Regions from separate parts of the Streptomyces sp. NBC_00464 genome, predicted to be linked through region 2. Evidence: riboswitches for the same ligand, from Rfam matches in the RefSeq annotation. Region 2 holds a riboswitch; each other region holds the start of a gene.
The links. Region 2 has a riboswitch for S-adenosylmethionine ahead of OG912_RS26220 (aminotransferase class V-fold PLP-dependent enzyme). Riboswitches for the same ligand answer to the same signal wherever they lie in the genome.
Positions count from the first base shown of each region.

Region 1: linked by a shared signal. The riboswitch ahead of OG912_RS01500 (hypothetical protein) and the one ahead of OG912_RS26220 (aminotransferase class V-fold PLP-dependent enzyme) in region 2 are both predicted to bind S-adenosylmethionine.
Region 3: linked by a shared signal. The riboswitch ahead of thrC (threonine synthase) and the one ahead of OG912_RS26220 (aminotransferase class V-fold PLP-dependent enzyme) in region 2 are both predicted to bind S-adenosylmethionine.

Region 1 is NZ_CP107899.1:342,349-346,611, reverse strand. Features, by position in the region: gene OG912_RS01505 (phosphocholine-specific phospholipase C) at 1-1,118, shown strand, start outside; SAM riboswitch class IV at 1,231-1,340, shown strand; gene OG912_RS01500 (hypothetical protein) at 1,388-1,837, shown strand; gene OG912_RS01495 (cytochrome P450) at 1,993-3,294, shown strand; gene OG912_RS01490 (cytochrome P450 family protein) at 3,291-4,263, shown strand, end outside.
Region 2 is NZ_CP107899.1:5,827,368-5,831,630, forward strand. Features, by position in the region: gene qcrB (cytochrome bc1 complex cytochrome b subunit) at 1-1,414, shown strand, start outside; gene trpD (anthranilate phosphoribosyltransferase) at 1,537-2,601, shown strand; SAM riboswitch class IV at 2,692-2,809, shown strand; gene OG912_RS26220 (aminotransferase class V-fold PLP-dependent enzyme) at 2,983-4,263, shown strand, end outside.
Region 3 is NZ_CP107899.1:3,246,852-3,251,114, reverse strand. Features, by position in the region: gene OG912_RS14390 (alpha,alpha-trehalose-phosphate synthase (UDP-forming)) at 1-1,264, opposite strand, end outside; gene OG912_RS14385 (glucosyl-3-phosphoglycerate synthase) at 1,318-2,265, opposite strand; SAM riboswitch class I at 2,419-2,545, shown strand; gene thrC (threonine synthase) at 2,563-3,858, shown strand; gene OG912_RS14375 (MoaD/ThiS family protein) at 3,900-4,178, shown strand.

The DNA.
Region 1 (4,263 bases), 5.5 Mb from region 2:
ACGGTGCCTGGTACATCTCGCAGGTGCTGGACGCCCTGACCGCCGATCCCGAGGTCTGGGGCCGGACCGCCCTCTTCATCACCTATGACGAGAACGACGGCTTCTTCGACCATGTCGTGCCGCCCTTCGTGCCGTCGGGGGCCGCGCAGGGACTGTCCACCGTGGACACCTCCGCCGACTACTTCCCCGGTGACATCCGGTACGCCGCCGGACCGTACGGGCTCGGTCAGCGCGTGCCCATGCTGGTCGTCTCCCCGTGGAGCACGGGCGGGTTCGCGTGTTCCGAGGTCTTCGACCACACCTCCGTGATCCGCTTCATGGAGCAGCGCTTCGGTGTGCACGAGCCCAACATCTCGCCCTGGCGGCGCGCCATCTGCGGTGATCTCACCTCAGCCTTCGACTTCCGCCGTACGGACACCTCGGACGTCCCGCTTCCGTCGACCGATGCGTACGAGCCTCCGGACCGCCTCCGGCACCCCGACTACGTCCCCGCGCCGCCCGCCACCGGCAGCGTGCCCAAGCAGGAGAAGGGGGCCCGGCCCACCCGGCCGCTGCGCTACGCGCCCGTCGTCGACGGTGCCGCCGATACGGCCACCGGCAAGTACCGCCTCACCTTCAGCGGCGGCGCCGCCGCCGGGGCACAGTTCCTGGTGACCTCGGCGAACCGCACCGATGGGCCCTGGACGTACACCACCGAGGCCGGCAAGTCGCTGTCGGACAGCTGGAACACCGCCTACTCCAAGGGCGTGACCGACCTCACCGTCCACGGTCCCAACGGATTCCTGCGCACCTTCCGGGCAGACGGCAAGGCAGTGGGCCCGGAGGTGACCGCCCGTCATGATGCCGCCACCGGTGGGCTTCAGCTGACCTTCGTCAACGGTGGTTCGGCGACCGTGCGTCTGACCGTACGCAGTGCCGTCGGGTACGGGGGAGGGGTGCAGACCTTCGCGGTCCGTGCGGGCGCGACCGTGAAGCACGAGCTTGACCTGCGGGGGAGCAAGAACTGGTACGACATCACCGTCGTCTCCGACGTGGACGCCACCTTCCTGCGGCGCTTCGCCGGACACGTCGAGACCGGCCGGGCCGGTTCGAGCGACCCGGGTCTCGTCACCGGGTGAGCGACCTCGTCCCGGCGGGTGGTCCGGGGTTGCGTGGTGCCCGTTGCCGGGCGCCGCGCACTCCTGACCACCCGTCGGGCCGTGCCGTTTGCGTGGGTTAGAGTCGTGGGTGGGTCATGAGTTCCAGCGCACAGCCCCGGCTTGCTGGACGGCACCCCGCTCCGCTGCGGGTGCTCCGGGTGACGACCTGCCCCGTGCGCAGGGTACGGGGAACAGCGGACCGCGGTGCAGGGCACTCGGGGTCCTCATCCCGGAAGGCGAACCTCACCATGCTGCGTCATCTCGCTCAGAACGACTCCGTGCGGAGCGACGACTGCTCCCGCTTTGCCGCGGGCCACCGCGTGCACTGGATCCACGCCAAGAAGTGCCGGCAGGAGCCGGGGCAGGCCGTCGAGGTCCTGCTCACCTCCGGTGACGTCGGCGACGACGGCTGGGTCGAACTGCGTCCCGCCTTCGATTACGCGGGTGACCTTCCAGCGGTCTGGACGCATGCCCCTGGCGCGCTGCGGGAGTCCCTCGCCGATCACCGCGGACGGGTGTACTGGCTGGCGCGCTGGCATGCGCTGAAGCTGGTGGAGGGCGAAGGCGGAGATGGCGGCGAGAGGGATGCCGGGCTGGTCAACGTCGCTCTCCAGGGCGGAGATCTGTGCGAGGGAGGTTCCGTCCGGGGCGGGGATGCGTGCGAGAGCGGCCCTGCGCGGGGCGGTACATCGCGATGATCGTCAATTGTGGTGAGATGTCGTCCCGTTGTTCCGTTCAGGGTGTGGGATTGACCGCCGTTGACAGTTCCGGCGTCACATAAAATCCTTATAGTGGCCATGCGTTGATCGCATGATCGTGACGCTTGCAGTTGTCGCCACAGGAGTCAGGACTCATGACGCGCCCTTCTTCCGCCGAGCCCGCGCCGACGTCCCCTCCTTCTCCTCCGCCTCCGGGCTGTCCTGCTCACGCCGGGGCCGTGCCACTTGACGGGCCCGGGTTCCAGGCCGAACCCCAGGCCGTCTACCGCACCATGCGGCGTGATCACGGGCCCGTCGTCCCCGTGGAACTTCCGGGCGGGTTCCCCGCCTGGCTGGTCGTCGGGTACCGCGAGCTCCATCAAGTCACCAGCGACGGCGAACTGTTCCCGCGCGATGTCGGCCTGTGGAACCAGTGGCCGCACATTCCCGACGACTGGCCGCTGCTGCCCATGGTGGGGCGCCCCATGCCGTCGATCTACTTCAGCGCGGGGGAGGAGCACCGGCGCCACGTCCGGATGGTCGGGCCGGCCCTCGAAGGAGCCGATCCGCACCAGATCCGCAGCCACTGCGAGCAGTTGGCCGACCGGCTCATCGACGACGTGTGCAGCCGCGGCACCGCCGACCTTGTCGCCGACTTCTGCGAGCCCCTTCCCGTCCTCGTCCTCGCCCGCCTGGTCGGCTTCCCCGACGCCGAAGGCGCCGACATCGCCCGGGTGTTGAAGGACCTCGCCGACGGCGGGCCGGACGCGCAGAGCGCCCATCTGCGGTTCGGGGAACACATGGCCCGGCTGGTGGCCGCGAAGCGGGCCGCACCCGGGGACGACGTGACCTCCCGCATGCTCGCGTTCCCCGAGGCGTTCACCGACGAGGAGTACATGCTCGACCTCATGGCCATCACGGCCGCCGGGCACCTCACCACCGCCGACTGGATCAGCAACTCCGTGCGGCTGATGCTCACCGAGGACATGTTCGCCGACTCCATGGCCGGCGGCCGGCGCAGCATCGGCGAGGCCATGAACGAGGTGCTCTGGGAGGACACACCCACCCAGATCCTCGCCGGACGCTGGGCCGTACGGGACACCCAGCTCGGCGGGCAGCGGATCAAGGCCGGGGACATGCTGCTGCTGGGGCTCGGCGCCGCCAACACCGATCCGCTGGTCCGCCAGAGCATGTCAGGCGCCGGACCATCCGGGCAGGGCGGCAACGGCGCCCATCTCGCCTTCAGTCACGGCGAGTACCGGTGCCCGTTCCCCGCCCAGGAGATCGCCGAAGTCATCGCCCGTACCGGCATCGAGGTCCTGCTCGACCGGCTGCCCGATCTCCGGCTCGGCGTCCCCGTCGCCGATCTCGTACGACGGCCCTCCGCGTTCCTGCGAGGCTCGACCTCGCTCCCTGTTCGGTTCACCCCCGTTCGTACGACAGGAGACTTCTCGTGAACTGCCCCCACGCCGCCGCCCAGGCAGCAGCCCAGGACAGCGGCACCGTCGTCATCGACCCGATGGTCCAGGACCTGGACGGTGAGACGGCGCGGCTGCGCGACGCCGGACCGCTGGCCCGGATCGAGCTGCTCGGCGTACCGGCCTGGGCGCTCACCCGGCACGCAGACGCACGCCAACTCCTCCTCGATCCACGCCTGGTGAAGGACATCGACGCCTGGAGCCTGTGGCAGAGCGGCGAGGTGACGCACGCGTGGCCGCTCATCGGGATGATCGACGCCGGCCGGTCCATGTTCACCGTCGACGGAGACGAGCACCGCCGGCTGCGGACCAAGACCTCCCAGGCGCTCACGCCGCGCAGGCTGGAGGCGATACGCCCCGACATCGAGAAGTTCACCGAGGAACTGCTGGACGCGCTCGCCGAGGGCGGCAGGGACGGGGCCGTCGTCGACCTCAAATCCGTGTTCGCGCAGCCGCTGCCCATGCGGGTCGTCGGCATGCTGATGGGGGTCGACCCCGCTGCGAACGCCATGCTGACCCGCCAGTACAAGGCCTTCTTCTCGATGCTCACCCCGCAGGACGAACGCCTGGCCCTCCTCGCCGACCTGGACGTCTTCTACGCCGGGCTCGTACGCGAGAAGACCGCGCAGCCGACCGACGACCTGACCTCCGCGCTCATCCTCGCCGACGAGGGCGGCGAGCCGCTGACCGAGGAAGAGGTGGTCGGCAACCTCAAGGCGATGGTCGCCGCCGGGCACGAGACCACGATCGGGCTCATTCTCAACGCCGTACGCGCCCTGCTGGCCCACCCCGACCAGTTGCGGATGGTCCTCGACGGAGAGGTCTCCTGGGAGACCGTGATCGAGGAGACCCTGCGGTGGGACACCCCGACCACCCACTTGCTGATGCGGTTCGCCACCGAGGACATCCAGGTCGGTGACGGTGTCATCGCCAAGGGCGAGGGCGTCG
Region 2 (4,263 bases):
GAGCATGAACGAGGTCGTGTACCACGGCCCGTACGAGCCCATGCAGGGCATCCGGATGTCCGAGGCCTACGCCTCGACGCTGGACATCAGCTTCGACGTCCGCGGTGGTCTGCTCGTCCGGCAGATCCACCACTGGGCCGCGCTGATCTTCCTGGCCGGCATGTTCGTGCACATGATGCGCGTGTTCTTCACGGGTGCGTTCCGCAAGCCGCGTGAGATCAACTGGCTGTTCGGCTTCCTGCTGTTCGTGCTGGGTATGTTCACCGGCTTCACCGGCTACTCGCTCCCGGACGACCTGCTCTCCGGTACGGGTGTCCGCTTCACCCAGGGCGCCATCCTGGCGATGCCGGTCATCGGTACGTACATCTCGATGTTCCTGTTCGGCGGGGAGTTCCCCGGCGGCGACTTCGTCGCGCGGTTCTACTCGATCCACATCCTGCTGCTGCCGGGCATCATGCTCGGGCTGCTGGTGGGCCACCTGATCCTGGTCTTCTACCACAAGCACACGCAGTTCGCGGGTCCCGGCCGGACCAACAAGAACGTCGTGGGCATGCCGCTGCTGCCGGTGTACATGGCGAAGGCCGGAGGGTTCTTCTTCCTGGTCTTCGGTGTCATCGCCGTCATCGCGGGCATCGCCTCGATCAACCCGATCTGGGCCATCGGCCCGTACCGCCCGGACCAGGTGTCCACCGGCGCCCAGCCCGACTGGTACATGGGCTTCGCCGAGGGGCTGATCCGAGTGATGCCGGGCTGGGAGATCAACCTCTGGGGCCACACGCTGGTCCTGGGTGTGCTCATCCCGCTGACGCTCTTCGGTGTGATCCTGGGTGCCATCGCGGTCTACCCGTTCATCGAGTCCTGGGTCACCGGCGACAAGCGCGAGCACCACATCCTGGACCGCCCGCGCAACGCCCCGACCCGGACGGCCTTCGGTGTCGCCTGGATCACGGTGTACTTCATCGGGCTCGTGGGTGGTGGAAACGACCTCTGGGCCACGCACTTCCACCTGTCGCTGAACGCGATCTCGTGGTTCGTACGGATCTTCTTCTTCGTCGGACCGGTTCTCGCGTTCATCGCGACGAAGCGGATCTGCCTCGGCCTTCAGCGCCGGGACAAGGAGAAGGTGCTGCACGGGCGCGAGTCCGGTCTCATCAAGCGCCTGCCGCACGGTGAGTTCGTCGAGGTGCACGAGCCGCTCGCACCCGCCCAGTTGCACACGCTCACCGCGCACGAGCAGTACAAGCCGGTCGAGATCGGCCCGACGGTCGACGAGAACGGTGTCGAGCGTAAGGTGTCCTTGGTGACGAAGCTGCGGGCCAAGCTCAGCAAGGGCTTCTATGGCGAGAACAACCAGATCGCCAAGCCCACCGCCGAGGAGTACAAGGAGATCACCAGCGGCCACGGCCACCACTGATCACCTGAACTGATCGCCACAGCAGGAGCCCCGTCCATCGCGTGGACGGGGCTCTTCGCTGTCCCCGGGGCTCGATAGGGTGGTCTCATCCCTTTTATCGGCTGTGGACCCAGGAGTGGACCATGAACGTTGTGACCCCGGTCGGCGGCGACAGCGTGGCGGCCCGTTCCTGGCCCGGCGTGCTGACCCCCCTGCTGCGCGGCCAGGATCTGACCGCCGACGACACCGCCTGGGCGATGGACCGCATCATGAGCGGCGAGGCGACCGATGTGCAGATCGCCGGTTTCGCGGTGGCGCTGCGCGCCAAGGGCGAGACCGTCACGGAGGTCTCCGGCCTGGTCCGTGCGATGTACGAGCACGCGACGACCATCCATGTGCCCGGCCGTACGGTCGACATCGTGGGCACCGGCGGCGACATGGCCAAGACGGTCAACATCTCCACCATGTCGGCGATCGTCGTCGCCGGGACCGGCGCCAAGGTCGTCAAGCACGGCAACCGCGCCTCGTCGTCGGCCAGCGGTTCCTCCGACGTCCTGGGCAAGCTCGGCGTCAATCTGGAACTGCCCCCGCAGCGTGTGGTGGAGGTGGCCGAGGAAGCGGGCATCACGTTCTGCTTCGCCGTGAAGTTCCACCCCGCCCTGCGGTACGCGGCGAAGGCCCGCGCGGAGCTCGGCGCGCCGACCACCTTCAACATCCTCGGGCCGCTCACCAACCCGGCCAAGGTGCGCTCGCAGGCGATCGGCGTCGCCGACCTGCGGATGGCGCCCATCGTCGCGGGCGTCCTCGCCGAGCGCGGCAACTCCGCACTCGTCTTCCGCGGCGACGACGGCCTCGACGAGCTGACCACCACCGCGACCTCCCGCGTCTGGGTCGCCAGGAACGGCGTGGTGCGCGAGGAGGCATTCGACCCTCGCGACGTCGGCATCGACCTGGTGCCGGTGGAGGCGCTGCGGGGCGCCGACGCCTCGTACAACGCCGATGTGGCCCGCCGGCTGCTCGCCGGGGAGACGGGCCCGGTACGGGACGCCGTCCTGCTCAACTCGGCGGCGGCGCTCGTCGCGCTGGACCCGGGGGAGGGCACGCTCACCGAGCAGCTCACCGCGGGGATGGCGAAGGCCGCCGAGTCCATCGACTCGGGCGCGGCAGCCGGGGCGCTGGAGAGATGGGTCGTGGCCAGCAACGCCTGAGAGTGCGGCGTACGGAATGTGAGGCAGGGCGCAGTCCAGATCATGGACTGCGCCTTGCGCGTTCTCGTAGGTATGGCAAGATGCTGCGCAGGTCATGAGTGACAGCGACTACGGCCCCGGCCCGCTGTCCGGCAACCCTCCGTCCGTGGCGGGGTGCCCCGGGTGAAGACCAGGCCGCAGGCAGCGAGGTCTGCGGCAAGCGCGGACCCCTCGACATCGTGAGATGTCCACCCGTGGGGTCCTGGTCCTCAGGGAGCCTCTTGTGAGCACGCGAATGCGATAGGGCTTTTCGGCCCTACTCCGCACACCCTCTTTCTTCCTTCCGTGCTGCCGCGTATCCGCAGGCACACGGAATTCGCCTGCCTGTTACGGGAGTTCGTCATGTCTGTCTTCACCGCTGCCACCGACCGGTCCATTTGTGCGCCGCTGCCCGTTCTGGGCAAGGATGTGACGGTTCCGCTGGTCACCGGCGGTGAGGTCACCTACGCCGCGCTGGACTACGCCGCCAGCGCTCCGGCCCTGCAGCGGGTGTGGGACGACGTGGCCGCGTACGCGCCGTACTACGGCAGCGTCCACCGTGGCGCCGGCTACCTCTCGCAGCTCTCCACGGACCTCTTCGAGTCCAGCCGCGTCACGGTCGCGGAGTTCCTCGGCTGCCGCGCCGACGACCAGGTGATCTTCACCCGGTCCACCACCGACTCGCTCAACCTGCTCGCCGCCGCACTGCCCGCCGACTGCCAGGTGTTCGTCTTCGAGACCGAGCACCACGCCTCGCTGCTGCCCTGGCGCGATGCCCGGGTGACGTACCTGAACGCCCCGCGCACTCCGGACGAGGCCGTCGAGACGCTGGAGCGGGCCCTCGCGGGCCGTGACCCCTACGGCCCCGCGCTGGTCTGCGTCACCGGCGCCTCCAACGTCACCGGCGAGCTGTGGCCGGTCAAGGAGCTCGCCGCCGCCGCGCATGCCCACGGCGCCAGGATCGTGCTGGACGCCGCCCAGCTCGCCCCGCACCACCCCGTCGACATCGCGGAGCTGGACGTCGACTGGGTCGCCTTCTCCGGCCACAAGCTGTACGCGCCGTTCGGCTCGGGCGTCCTCGCCGGCCGTTCCGACTGGCTGCGCGACGCCGAGCCCTACCTGGCGGGCGGCGGCGCCTCCCGTACGGTCGCCCGGCGCACCGACGGCGGAGTGGATGTCGCATGGCACACCACCGCCGCCCGCCACGAGGCCGGCTCGCCCAATGTCATCGGCGTCTACTCCATCGCCTCGGCCTGCAAGGCGCTCACCGAGGCCGGGTTCGACAGCCTGGTCGCCCGGGAGCAGCAGCTCGTCAGCGCGGTCCGGGCCGGACTCGCCGAGGTCCCCGAGGTCAAGGTGCTCTCGCTGTTCGGTGACGACGCCCCGCGGGTCGGCGTCATCTCCTTCGTGGTGGAGGGCTGGAACAGCTCGCACTTCGCCGCGGCGCTCTCCGCCGAGTACGGCATCGGGGTGCGTGACGGACTGTTCTGCGCCCACCCCCTCGTGCGCACCCTGCTCGGCAGCGACCCGCAGGACATCGGGGAGTGCGGCGCGCCTGAGGCGGAGCCGGGCCAGAAGTCCCTCAACGCCATCCGGGTCAGCTTCGGCGCGGGTACGCCGGACGAGCACATCGAGCGCTTCCTG
Region 3 (4,263 bases), 2.6 Mb from region 2:
GTGCGTCGGCGGTGGCGGACACGTCGTACGGGTTCACCGTGATCGCGTCGGTGCCCAGCTCCTCGTACGCCCCCGCCTCCCGCGACAGCACCAGCGCGCAGCCGTCGTCGGAGACGACCGGGACCTCCTTGGCGACCAGGTTCATCCCGTCCCGGATCGGGTTGACGAGTGCGACGTCCGCCAGCCGGTACGCCGCCAGCGAGCGGGCGAAGTCGTCCTTGACGTGGAGGACGACCGGGGTCCAGTCGGCCGTGCCGTACGCAGAGTTGATCCCGTCGGCGACGCGCTGCACCTCGGCGGTGTACTCCCGGTAGACCGCCAGGTCCTGGCGCGAGGGGTAGGCGAACGCGATGTGGACGACGCGACCGCGCCACTCGGGCCGCCCGTCGAGCAGGGCGCGGTAGGCGAGCATCCCGCGGACGATGTTCTTGGAGAGTTCCGTACGGTCCACCCGCACGATCGTCTTCCGGCCGGGGCCCACCTGCTCCCGCAGCGCCGCCATCCGCTCGTCCACGTCCGCCTCGTGGGAGCGGCGGCGCAGGAAGTCCGCGTCGGCGCCGAGGCCGTGCACCCCGATCCGGGTGTGGCCCGTGCCGCCGAGGATCTCCGTACAGCAGCCGATGAACGCGTCCGCCCAGCGGCGGGTCAGGAAGGCGGCCCGGTCGGCGCCGAGGATGCCGTGCAGGAGCTGTTCGGCGATGTCGTCGGGCAGCAGCCGGAAGTAGTCGACGGGCGCCCACGGGGTGTGCGAGAAGTGGCCGATCCGCAGGTCGGGGCGGAGCTCGCGGAGCATGCCGGGCACCAGGGCCAGGTGGTAGTCCTGCACGAGGACCGCCGCGCCCTCGCCCGCCTCCTCGGCGAGCGCCGCGGCGAAGGCCCGGTTGTACGTCTCGAAGGAGGCCCACTGCCGGCGGAACTCCGCGTCGAAGACGGGCTCGACGGGGGTCTGGTAGAGCAGGTGGTGGACGAACCAGAGCACCGAGTTGGCGATGCCGTTGTACGCGTCGGCGTGCACGTCCGCGTCGATGTCGAGCATCCGGACGCCCGGTTCGCCGACCCCGCGCCGCACCGCCTCGCGGTCACCGTCCCCGAGGGCGGCGCAGACCCATGTCTTGTCGTCCACGGCGCTCAGGCCGGAGACGAGCCCGCCACCGCCGCGTTTGGCGTCGAGCGAGCCGTCCTCGCGCAGCGTGTACGAGACCGGGCCGCGGTTGGACGCGACGAGGACCTGGGCAGCGGGCTGGAGGGCGTGCTCGGAGACCATGGGCGGAATCTAGCCCGATCGTGAAGCGTCCAAACGTGCGAAGTCGGCCGGTGTCACGCCGCGCGGCGTGAAAGGTACTCCTCGATCTCCCGCATCGGCGGCCGCTCCTCCGTGTCCACCGCATACGTGCGCGGGACGAAACCGTGCTCGCCGCGCTCGAACTGCGTCAGCGACGGGCGGACCAGATGCCCCCTGGAGAGCCGCAGCTGGGCGGTGCGGTAGATGGCGGCCGCCATCCGTCCGAGCGCCTGGCCGTCCTGGTGGCGGTGGATCCTGACCCCGACGTCCACCTGGGCGAGCGCGTCCAGGCCGACGGTGTGCAGGGCGTCGACGAGCAGGCCCAGCTCCACTCCGTAACCGACCGGGAAGGGCAGCCGCTCCAGGAGCGAGCGGCGCACGGCGTACTCGCCGCCCAGCGGCTGGACGAAGCCGGCCAGCTGCGGCCAGTGCAGATTGAGCAGCGGCCGGGCCACCAGCTCGGTCACACGACCGCCCTGACCTGCCGTGTTGCCGAGCGGGCGGTCGTACATCGCCTTGACGAACTGCACGTCCGGGTCGGTCAGCAGCGGGCCGACGATGCCGGAGACGAAGTCCGCCGAGAAGTCCTTCAGGTCCGCGTCGATGAAGCACACGATGTCGCCGCCGGTCACCAGGAGCGACCGCCAGAGCACCTCGCCCTTGCCGGGGGCGGCGGGGACGCGGGGGAGGATCGCGTCGCGGTGGACGACCCGGGCGCCCGCCCGGCGGGCGACCTCGGTGGTGGCGTCCGTCGAGCCGGAGTCGATCACCACGAGCTCGTCGACCAGCCGGACCTTCTCCATGAGCTCGCGCCGGATCGTCGTGACGATGTCCCCGACCGTCTCGGCCTCGTTCAGCGCAGGCAGCACCACACTCACGCCCGGCCCGTGCGCGCCGTTCCTGGCGTCCAGCAGACGGTCCAGCGGACGGTCGGCGGCTGACCAGGAACGCCTGGTCAGCCAGCGTTCGACCTCTTCCAGCACGGTCGATACTCCCTGTATGTGATCCATCTCGCGGTACGGACGACTATCTCAACAGTCCGGTGCTTCGGTTACAGTCTTGAACAACGCAGATGGCCGTCGCATGCCGGGGTCCGTCCGCCGATAAACGCCTGGATCCATGGTCCAGTGCCACAGCGCTCATCCAGAGGGACAGAGGGAACGGCCCGTTGAAGTCCCGGCAACCCTCCCGCCGACCGCGAGGTCAGGTGGGGAAGGTGCCAATTCCGTCTCGTGACGAAATGCGTCGCGAGGAAGATGAGGAGAAAGGGCCTCGCCATCATGGCTGTTGAGACTGTTGCAGCAAACACCGAATCTTCCGTGGACCTCGGTCCCGCCGCGGCGCTTTCCTGCCGCGAATGCGGAGAGCGATTCGCACTCGGTCCGATTTTCGCCTGCGCGTCCTGTTTCGGGCCGCTCGAAGTGGCGTACGACCTGCCGAGCGGCTCCCCGGACGAGCTGAAGAAGCGCATCGAGGCCGGACCCAACAACATCTGGCGCTACGCGCCGCTGCTGCCGGTCCCGTCCGATGTCGCGGACAAGCCCAACATCAACCCCGGCTTCACCAAGCTGGTCAAGGCCGACAACCTCGCCCGCGAGCTGGGCGTCACCGGCGGTCTGTACGTCAAGGACGACTCCGGCAACCCGACGCACTCCTTCAAGGACCGCGTCGTCGCGATCGCCGTCGAGGCCGCCCGCGCCTTCGGATTCACCACCCTGTCCTGCTCCTCCACCGGCAACCTCGCCGGCGCCGTCGGTGCCGCCGCCGCCCGTGCCGGTCTGCGCAGCTGCGTGTTCATCCCGCACGACCTGGAGCAGGGCAAGGTCGTCATGGCCGCTGTGTACGGCGGTGAGCTGGTCGGCATCGAGGGCAACTACGACGACGTCAACCGCTTCTGCTCCGAGCTCATCGGCGACCCGCTCGGCGAGGGCTGGGGCTTCGTCAACGTCAACCTGCGCCCGTACTACGGCGAAGGGTCCAAGACCCTCGCGTACGAGATCTGCGAGCAGCTCGGCTGGCGGCTGCCCGACCAGATCGTCATCCCGATCGCGTCCGGCTCCCAGCTCACGAAGATCGACAAGGGTCTCCAGGAGCTGATCAAGCTCGGCCTGGTCGAGGACAAGCCGTACAAGATCTTCGGCGCCCAGGCCGAGGGCTGCTCCCCGGTCTCCTCCGCCTTCAAGGCCGGTCACGACGTGGTGCGGCCGCAGAAGCCGAACACGATCGCCAAGTCCCTGGCGATCGGCAACCCGGCCGACGGCCCGTACGTCCTGGACATCGCCCGCCGCACCGGTGGCGCCGTCGACGACGTCAACGACGAGCAGGTCGTCGACGCGATCAAGCTGCTGGCCCGCACCGAGGGCATCTTCGCCGAGACCGCGGGCGGGGTGACGGTCGGCGTGACGAAGAAGCTGATCGAGGCCGGCCTGCTGGACCCGTCGCTCACCACCGTCGTCCTGAACACCGGTGACGGCCTCAAGACGCTGGACGCGGTGGCCGCCACCTCGCAGGCGAGCGCCACGATCCGGCCGAGCCTGGAAGCCTTCCGCGCCGCCGGACTCGCCACCACCAGCTGAGCAGCTCCCGACCACCCGAGACTCCAGGAAGGGCACCCACCATGAGCGTCAAGGTCCGTATCCCCACCATCCTCCGCACCTACACGGGCGGCCAGGCCGAGGTCCCGGCCGAGGGCGCGACCCTCTCCCAGGTCATCGAGTCCCTGGAGAAGGACCACCCGGGCATCGCCGCCCGCGTCCTGGACGACCAGGGCAAGCTGCGCCGCTTCGTGAACGTGTACGTCAACGACGACGACGTGCGCTTCGAGGGCGGCCTGGACGCGGTCACCCCGGACGGCGCCGGTGTCTCGATCATCCCGGCGGTCGCCGGCGGCTGCTGAGCCCGCGGGCCGAGCCCCCGGTCGGGGCCGGCCCGACTCCACCGTGTCACCGGAATTGCCCCCTCTGCGACAGAAGCGGAGGGGG